Regions from separate parts of the Pseudomonas sp. ASL4 genome, predicted to be linked through region 1. Evidence: riboswitches for the same ligand, from Rfam matches in the RefSeq annotation. Region 1 holds a riboswitch; the other holds the start of a gene.
The links. A riboswitch is a leader RNA that binds a small molecule or an ion and turns the genes downstream of it on or off. The one in region 1 is predicted to bind cobalamin.
Positions count from the first base shown of each region.

Region 2: linked by a shared signal. The riboswitch ahead of cobO (cob(I)yrinic acid a,c-diamide adenosyltransferase) and the one ahead of AC1MEW_RS22670 (CbtB domain-containing protein) in region 1 are both predicted to bind cobalamin.

Region 1 covers NZ_CM155280.1:5,022,327-5,026,534, forward strand. Annotated here, with positions in the region: gene cobN (cobaltochelatase subunit CobN) at 1-705, opposite strand, end outside; gene cobW (cobalamin biosynthesis protein CobW) at 709-1,782, opposite strand; cobalamin riboswitch at 1,879-2,091, opposite strand; cobalamin riboswitch at 2,313-2,541, shown strand; gene AC1MEW_RS22670 (CbtB domain-containing protein) at 2,660-2,851, shown strand; gene AC1MEW_RS22675 (CbtA family protein) at 2,863-3,570, shown strand; gene AC1MEW_RS22680 (cobalamin biosynthesis protein) at 3,567-3,980, shown strand; gene cobM (precorrin-4 C(11)-methyltransferase) at 4,077-4,208, shown strand, end outside.
Region 2 covers NZ_CM155280.1:6,200,601-6,204,808, reverse strand. Annotated here, with positions in the region: gene AC1MEW_RS28375 (PQQ-dependent sugar dehydrogenase) at 1-914, opposite strand, end outside; gene AC1MEW_RS28370 (hypothetical protein) at 985-1,569, opposite strand; cobalamin riboswitch at 1,723-1,955, shown strand; gene cobO (cob(I)yrinic acid a,c-diamide adenosyltransferase) at 2,036-2,647, shown strand; gene AC1MEW_RS28360 (cobyrinic acid a,c-diamide synthase CobB) at 2,644-4,044, shown strand; gene bluB (5,6-dimethylbenzimidazole synthase) at 4,041-4,208, shown strand, end outside.

The DNA of each region.
Region 1 (4,208 bases):
CGGCAACGGGTTCAGCCCCGCCGCCTGCAAACGCTGGCAGAAAATATCGATGAAACCGGTGTTCGCCGCCTGCAAATGCGAGCGATAGAACAGCACCGCCGCCACCGGTTGATCAGCCTGCCAGTCGGCTTGCCAATCGCTCAGTTCAGCGGGGCTTTTATTCGGGTGGTAGATCGCGGTGCGCGGCAGGGTTTGCGGCTCGGCCCAGGCGTAATCGCGATCCAGCCAGCGATTGGCCAAACAGCGGAAAAAATCCAGGGCGTTGGCCATGCCGCCCTGACGCAGAAACTGCCACAGACGATCGCGGTCTTGCGCGACGACGGTGCTCAAGTCGCTGAGCTCGGGGTCCGGGCGGTCATCGCCGGGCACCAGAATCAGTTGCACACCCCGCTCGGACAGCTCGACGAGCCGCTCGACGCCGTAACGCCAATAGGCGATGCCGCCGTGCAGCGAGATCAAAATCACCTTGGCGTGACGCAGCACTTCGTCGACGTACAAGTCGACCGAAGCGTGATTCTGCACCTGCATCGGGTTAGCGAAGCGCACGCTCGGGTAGTCATCGGGCAACTGCTGCGCCGCTTCGGCGAGCAGCGCCAGGCTGGAATCGCCGCTGCACAGGATCACCAGTTCGGCGGGGGTTTGTCCGAGGTCGGCAATGTTGTCATCCGACACGAAACCGCCGGGCTGGGTCCTAAGCAAATGCATGGCTTAAACGCTGAGCGCGGCGCGCAATTGCGCTTCGAGTTGAGCGGCATCCAGTTCCTGGCCGATCAACACCAAACGGGTGGTGCGCGCTTCTTCGGCGCCCCACTGACGGTCGAAATGCCTGTCGAAACGCGTGCCCACGCCCTGGATCAGCAAGCGCATCGGCTTGTTCGGGATCGCGGCGAAGCCTTTTACGCGCAGGATGCCGTGCTTGACCACCAGTTGGGTCAACGCATCCATCAGCAGGCTTTCGTCGGCTTGCGGCAGCTCGATGGAGATCGAGTCGAAGGCGTCGTGGTCATGATCATCATGGTCGTCATCACCTTCACCGTGGTGATGGTCGTGATGGCTGTGACGGCTGTCGATGTGTTCTTCGGAACCGGCGCCGAGGCCGATCAGCACGTCCAACGGCACGCGGCCGCTGCTGGCTTCGATGATTTTTACTGCGGGCGGCAGTTCTTCGGCGACTTCAAGGCGCACGCGGGCCAGGTCTTCAGGGCTGATCAGGTCAGCCTTGTTGAGGATGACCAGGTCGGCGCTGGCCAGTTGGTCGGCGAACAGTTCGTGCAGCGGCGATTCGTGGTCCAGGTTCGGGTCGAGTTTGCGCTGGGCGTCGACTTGGTCCGGGAACGCGGCAAAGGTGCCGGCGGCCACGGCCGGGCTGTCGACCACGGTGATAACAGCGTCAACGGTGCAGGCGCTGCGGATTTCCGGCCACTGGAAGGCTTGCACCAGTGGTTTTGGCAGGGCCAGGCCCGAGGTTTCGATCAGGATGTGGTCGAGGTCGCCGCGACGGGCCACCAATTCGCGCATCACCGGGAAGAATTCTTCCTGGACGGTGCAGCACAGGCAGCCGTTGGCCAGTTCGTAGACGCGGCCGTTGGCTTCTTCTTCGGTGCAGCCGATGGAGCACTGCTTGAGGATTTCGCCGTCGATGCCCAGCTCGCCAAACTCGTTGACGATTACCGCGATGCGGCGACCTTGCGCGTTGTCGAGCATATGGCGCAGCAAGGTGGTTTTGCCCGAGCCGAGGAAGCCGGTAACGATGGTGACGGGGAGTTTGGCCAGTGTTTTCATCGGATGCCCTTTGGCAAGGTGGCGGGCAAACGGGACGACGACCGCGGCGAAGGATGCGCGGAAGATTTCGCCACCGGATCACCCCGCCCGGTTGTAGTGAGAATTCGTTTCGAGGCAGGTCTCCTGGCTGACGGTGTGCCTGTCGTTAGACTGGCGTTTGCTGCGCCTTCCCGCGGGCTCCATGGCTGGAGCGTGCAGTGGCGTGGCAGCGAACATCACCGTTCACAGTTGCGGGGGCAGCCGCGGCATCGACCGCGTTCCCTTCTTAGCTTCGGCAAACGCCGAAGAACCTCGAAAGCGCAAGGCTACGCATGGTGTGGGGGCGGGTCAATGTTCATGAGACGCTAGCGATCCCCTGTGGCGAGGGAGCTTGCTCCCGCTCGGCGGCGAAGCCGTCGCAAGACTTGCTTGCAACATTTGTCTGAAGGAATGAAGGGGGTCGCTTCGCAACCCAGCGGGAGCAAGCTCCCTCGCCACAAAAGCTAACTGAGAACCCTTGCCAATTGACTCCCCCGCCCCGCCCATGGTCTCCTGTGCGCCTTGTTACGGGTGCCCTTCACAGGGTGAAACGGGAAACCGGTGAATCATGTGCTTTACTCTAAAGCCATGTCAGTCCGGTGCTGCCCCCGCAACGGTAAGCGAGTGAAGAATCAGATCCACTGTGCCAGCAGTTCGGCATGGGAAGGCGATTCTTGCAGGTTCCGGCGTAAGCCTTGACCCCTCGCGAGCCCGGAGACCGGCCCGCAACACAAAGTGACCAGTACGATCACTGAATAACAAACCCGCGGTGGGCGGGCGCTGTTTAAGTCTCTGCGCGCACGCTCGCAGGGGTTTGCATGCGCTCTATTCACCCGCTGACAGACCAGAGGGAAGCGCCATGTCGATCATCAGCAGCACCGACCACAGCACTGCAAGCACCACCACAACCCTGAGCCAACGCCTGACCGCCGCCGCTTGCGCGTCGATCCTCGGCGCGTGCCTGGTGTATTTCGCCGGTTTCTCGCACATCGAAGCGGTGCACAACGCTGCGCACGATACCCGTCACAGCTCCGCGTTCCCGTGCCATTGAGACCTGCTGACATGATCAAGCGTATCGCTCAAACCGCAGGTTTCACCGGGCTGCTCGCCGCCCTGCTGCTGACCCTGCTGCAAAGCTTCTGGGTCGCCCCGCTGATTCTTCAGGCGGAAACCTACGAAAAATCCGAACCTGCCGCCGCTGTAGCTCACGAGCACACCGAAGGCGCCATGGCTGCTCACACCCACGACGCCGAAGCCTGGGAGCCGGAAGACGGCTGGCAGCGCGTGCTGTCGACCACCGGCGGTAACCTGGTAGTCGCGGTTGGTTTTGCGCTGATGCTCGCCGGCCTGTACACCTTGCGTGCACCGACCAAAACCGCTCAAGGCCTGCTCTGGGGCCTGGCCGGTTACGCGACGTTTGTGCTGGCGCCGACCCTCGGTCTGCCGCCGGAACTGCCGGGCACTGCCGCCGCCGATCTGGCGCAACGGCAGATCTGGTGGGTCGGCACTGCGGCTTCTACCGCTGTCGGCATCGCGCTGATCGTGTTCAGCCGTCACTGGCTGATGAAAATCTTCGGGGTGGCGATTCTGGCGGTACCGCATGTAATCGGCGCGCCACAACCGGAAGTCCACTCGATGCTGGCCCCGCAAGCCCTGGAATCTCAGTTCAAAATCGCTTCGCAGTTGACCAACGTGGCGTTCTGGCTGGCCCTGGGCCTGATCAGCGCCTGGTTGTTCCGCCGCAAAAGCGATGGCCAATACCACGCATGACGGATAACAGCGCAGCGCCGACCTTAGTGGTCGGCCTGGGCTGCCAGCGCGGCTGCCCCGCCAGCACGTTGCGGGCGCTGTTGGATCAGGCATTACAGGCGCATCAAATCGAACTTCATGCGATCAAGGCCCTGGCCAGCATCGACCTGAAACGTGATGAGCCTGGCCTGATCGAATTGGCCGCGCAGCTTGGGCTAGAAGTGATGTACTTCAGCAGCGAACAATTGGCCGGTTATCAGCCACAGCTCAGCCACCATTCGCAGATCGCCTTCGAACGCACCGGCTGCTACGGCGTAGCGGAAAGTGCCGCCCTGGCACTCGCCGAACACTTGGCCCAGGCACCGGCGAAGCTGCTGATTCCCAGGCAAAAATACGCTCAGGCCACCCTCGCATTGGCCAGTGCCGCGTAAAAACCCGATAATCCCCACCTTCGATCATGAGCAATCTTCATCTGAAGCCTTGCACAGCCCTTTTTCTCACAGACTCTTTTTTCAAAGGAACGGACGATGACCGTCTACTTCATTGGCGCAGGTCCCGGCGACCCGGAACTGATCACCGTCAAAGGCCAGCGGCTGATTCGCAGCTGCCCGGTGATCATCTATGCCGGCTCCCTGGTGCCGGCTGCCGTGCTGGACGGC
Region 2 (4,208 bases), 1.2 Mb from region 1:
AACGGCCAGCCATAAAACGCGCCGTCCTTGACCGAGGTGATGTAGTCCGGCACCAGATCACTGCCGATTTCATCCCGCTCGTTGACCGAGGTCCAGAGCGCACCGCTGTTCGGTTCCCAGTCCATGCCGTTCGGGTTGCGCAGGCCCGAGGCGAAGATCCGGTGATTGCCGGTGGCACGATCCACTTCCCAGATCGCCGCGCGACCTTCTTCGGCCGCCAGGCCATTTTCGCCGACGTTGCTGTTGGAGCCCACCGTCACGTACAGCTTGCTGCCGTCCTTGCTGGCGATGACGTTTTTGGTCCAGTGATGGTTGATCGTGCCGCCCGGCAGATCGGTGACCTTAATGGGCTGTGACTTGATCGTCGTATCGCCGGTTTCATAGTGGAAGCGCAGCAGGCGATCCGTGTCGGCGACGTACAGGTCATTGCCGACCAGGGTCATGCCGAATGGCGAGTTGAGGTTTTCCAGGAATACCGTGCGGGTTTCGGCCACGCCATCGTGGTCCTTGTCCCGCAGCAGCGTGATGCGGTTCGGACTCGGTACGCCGGCACCAGCGCGGCCCATGACTTTCGTCATCACCCAGCCGCGAATGCCTTTGCTGTCATCGGGTTTGGGCGGTGCGTTGGTTTCGGCCACCAGCACATCGCCGTTGGGCAGCACGTAGAGCCAACGCGGGTGATCGAGGTTTTCGGCAAATGCCGCGACCTGCGTCCCTGCGGCCGCAATGGGTTTGGCGCCGGCCGGCCAGCCGATCGCCGGGGCGATGTTGACTGTCGGGATCAGGGTCTTGTTCGGTTCTGGCAGCTTGGGCGACGGTCCGGTGCCGTCCGAGACTTGCAGGCTGGAGGATTCACCACAGGCGGCGAGCCCTCCGGCGAGCGCTATGACGAGAACGAACTGAAGCTTGAGCATGCTGATCTTCTTCCCTATGAATGCATTGTCTTAATTATAGAGAAGAGAAAAGACGCGATGGTTCAACCCGTCAACCACGGGCCTCTTTGAACAGTACGGCGATACCAGGGTGATAGTTGCCGGCTTCGTTGCGCAACTTGCGATAGGCGTAAGGGAAATACCAGGCCACGGCGCAGGTGTGTTCCTTTTGCAGGTCGTCGACCATGTCCTGGAGTTCTTCCGGGGTGGCGCTGTGCTGGGCTTTTTGTGGCGCGGCGAACAGGCAGCCGAGTTTCAGGTCGCTGGCGTGGCTGATTCGCTTCGCCTCGCTGGTGATATCGGCCAGGGCTTGCGTCAGATTCAGGCTATTGACCCTTGGCCAACGCTGGGTGGCCTGAATAAAAGCGCGAGCTTCGCTGCTGGCAATCAACAAATCGGCTCGGGCATTGCGTTCGCCTTCTTCGGTCTGTTTGCGGCTCGGCGTCTGTTGCAACGTGACCATTTCGGCCATCCACGCGGCGGCCGAGAGCAGCCCGAGGTTGGCTTTTTCGTCGAACCAGTAAGGTGTGTCGTTATCGCCGCGCACGGCGTTGTAACGGTCGATACAGTCAAACCAGCGTTCCAGCAGCGGGCGCAGGAATTCCAGCTTCGGATTGCTGATGATCATGCCTTGCATGTGGCTCACCCTTGTTATTGTGTTGTGAGTTGTGGCTCTTTGATATCACTGCTGGGAGTGTGGCGCAAGATTGGCGTCAGTAAGTTGATCGACGGCAGTTTTTCGCCGGATGGCGCCCCGGCTTTAATTGACGCTCCACCCCCAACCCTCTAACCTTCGCGGCTTGTTTCAGGTGCTCTGTGACCGCGGTCGACAGAGTGAAACAGGGAAGCCGGTGAGTGATTTCTTCCATAGATGAAGAACCACGATCCCGGCGCTGCCCCCGCAACGGTAAATGAGAGAAAGCTGCGCCTGAGCCACTGTGTCTTAACTCGACATGGGAAGGCGCGCAGCCAGGCGTAATGCCGCTCATGAGCCCGGAGACCGGCCTGATCCATCCAGCGGCATCACGGTGGGCGATGCCAGGCTTCTTGCCATCTATTCTTGTGCCTGCCCGCCGTTATCCAGCCTCAACGGAGAGCTCCCCATGACTGATACCCCCGATCGTGACGAACGCCACCTGGCGCGCATGCTGCGTAAAAAAGCCGTGATTGACGAACGCATCGCCAATTCGCCGAACGAATGCGGCCTGCTGCTGGTGCTGACCGGCAACGGCAAAGGCAAAAGCAGCTCGGCCTTCGGCATGCTCGCCCGTTCCATGGGCCATGGCATGCAGTGCGGTGTGGTGCAGTTCATCAAGGGGCGCAACAGCACAGGCGAGGAGTTGTTCTTCCGCCGCTTCCCGGAGCAAGTGCGTTTTCACGTGATGGGCGAGGGCTTCACCTGGGAAACCCAGGACCGCCAGCGTGACATCGCCGCCGCCGAAGCCGCGTGGGCCGTGTCCCGCGAGTTGCTGCGCGATCCGTCGATTGGCCTGGTGGTGCTTGATGAGCTGAACATCGCCCTCAAACACGGTTACCTCGATCTCGATCAAGTCCTCAGCGACTTGCAGGCCCGTCCGCCGATGCAACACGTGGTGGTCACCGGTCGCGGCGCCAAGCCGGAAATGATCGAGCTGGCCGACACCGTCACCGAAATGAACGTGATCAAACACGCGTTCCAGGCCGGGATCAAAGCGCAAAAAGGCGTCGAGCTGTGAATCAACCACGTCATTGCCCGGCGGTACTGATTGCCGCGCCGGCCTCCGGTCAGGGCAAGACCACTGTCACTGCTGCGCTGGCCCGTTTGCATCGCAATCAGGGGCGCAAGGTGCGCGTATTCAAATGCGGCCCGGACTTTCTCGACCCGATGATTCTCGAGCGCGCCAGCGGTGCGCCGGTCTATCAACTGGACATGTGGATGGTCGGCGAGCAGGAAAGCCGTCGGCTGTTGTGGGAAGCGGCGGGTGAAGCGGACCTGATTCTGATCGAGGGGGTCATGGGCTTGTTCGACGGTACGCCATCCAGCGCTGACCTGGCGCGACACTTCGGTGTGCCGGTGCTTGGCGTGATCGATGGCACCGCCATGGCTCAGACCTTTGGTGCGTTGGCCCTGGGCTTGGCGCGTTATCAGCCGGACTTGCCGTTTGCCGGCGTGTTGGCTAACCGCGTCGGCACCTTGCGTCATGCGCAATTGCTTGAAGGCAGCCTGACCGAAGGCTTGCGTTGGTACGGTGCGTTGTCCCGGGAAACCGGGATCGAACTGCCGAGCCGTCACCTCGGGTTGGTGCAGGCCAGCGAGTTGAATGATCTCGATCTGCGCCTCGATGCGGCGGCCGATGCGTTGGCCAGTAGTTGCGAGGTGGCGCTACCACCGGCCGTCGAATTCGCCGCCCCGGATGTGATCAGCGCCGAGCCGTTGCTGGCGGGTGTGCGCATCGCCGTGGCCCGTGACGAAGCGTTCGCCTTCACCTACGGTGCGAGCCTGGATTTGCTGCGGGCGATGGGTGCCGAGTTGGCGTTTTTCTCGCCGATCCGCGACACCGAGTTGCCGGAGGCAGACAGCCTCTATCTGCCCGGCGGCTACCCTGAACTGCACCATGTCGCCCTGTCGCAAAACACTTCGATGCTCAACGCTATTCGCGCACACCATGCGGCGGGCAAGCCATTGCTGGCCGAGTGCGGCGGCATGCTGTATCTGCTCGATTCCTTAACCGATGTCGACGGCACTCGCGCTGAACTGGTCGGCTTGCTGGCGGGGGATGCGGTGATGCAAAAACGTCTGGCGGCGTTGGCGTTGCAAGCGGTCGAGTTGCCCGAAGGTTTGTTGCGCGGGCACACCTATCATCACTCGTTGACCAGCACTGAGCTTGAGCCGATTGCCCGGGGCCTGAGCCCGAATGGCGGGCGCGGGGCGGAGGCGGTTTATCGTGAGGGGCGGATGACAGCCTCTTATGTGCACTTTTATTTCCCGTCGAATCCGTCGGCGATTGCCGCTCTGTTTGCGCCTGATCTTGAGGCCGCCTTCGCGAGCAAGCCCGCTCCCACAGTTGACCGCGTTTCGTCAGGCAGCACGCCATCTAATGTGGGAGCGGGCTTGCTCGCGAAGCGGCCATGACCGACAACGCCTTCTCCGAAGCCGAACGCGCCGCCGTCTACCGCGCCATCGCTGAACGCCGCGACATGCGCCACTTCAGCGGCGGCACTGTCGAGCCTGAATTGCTGCGGCGCCTGCTCGAAGCCGCGCACCAGGCACCCAGCGTCGGCCTGATGCAGCCATGG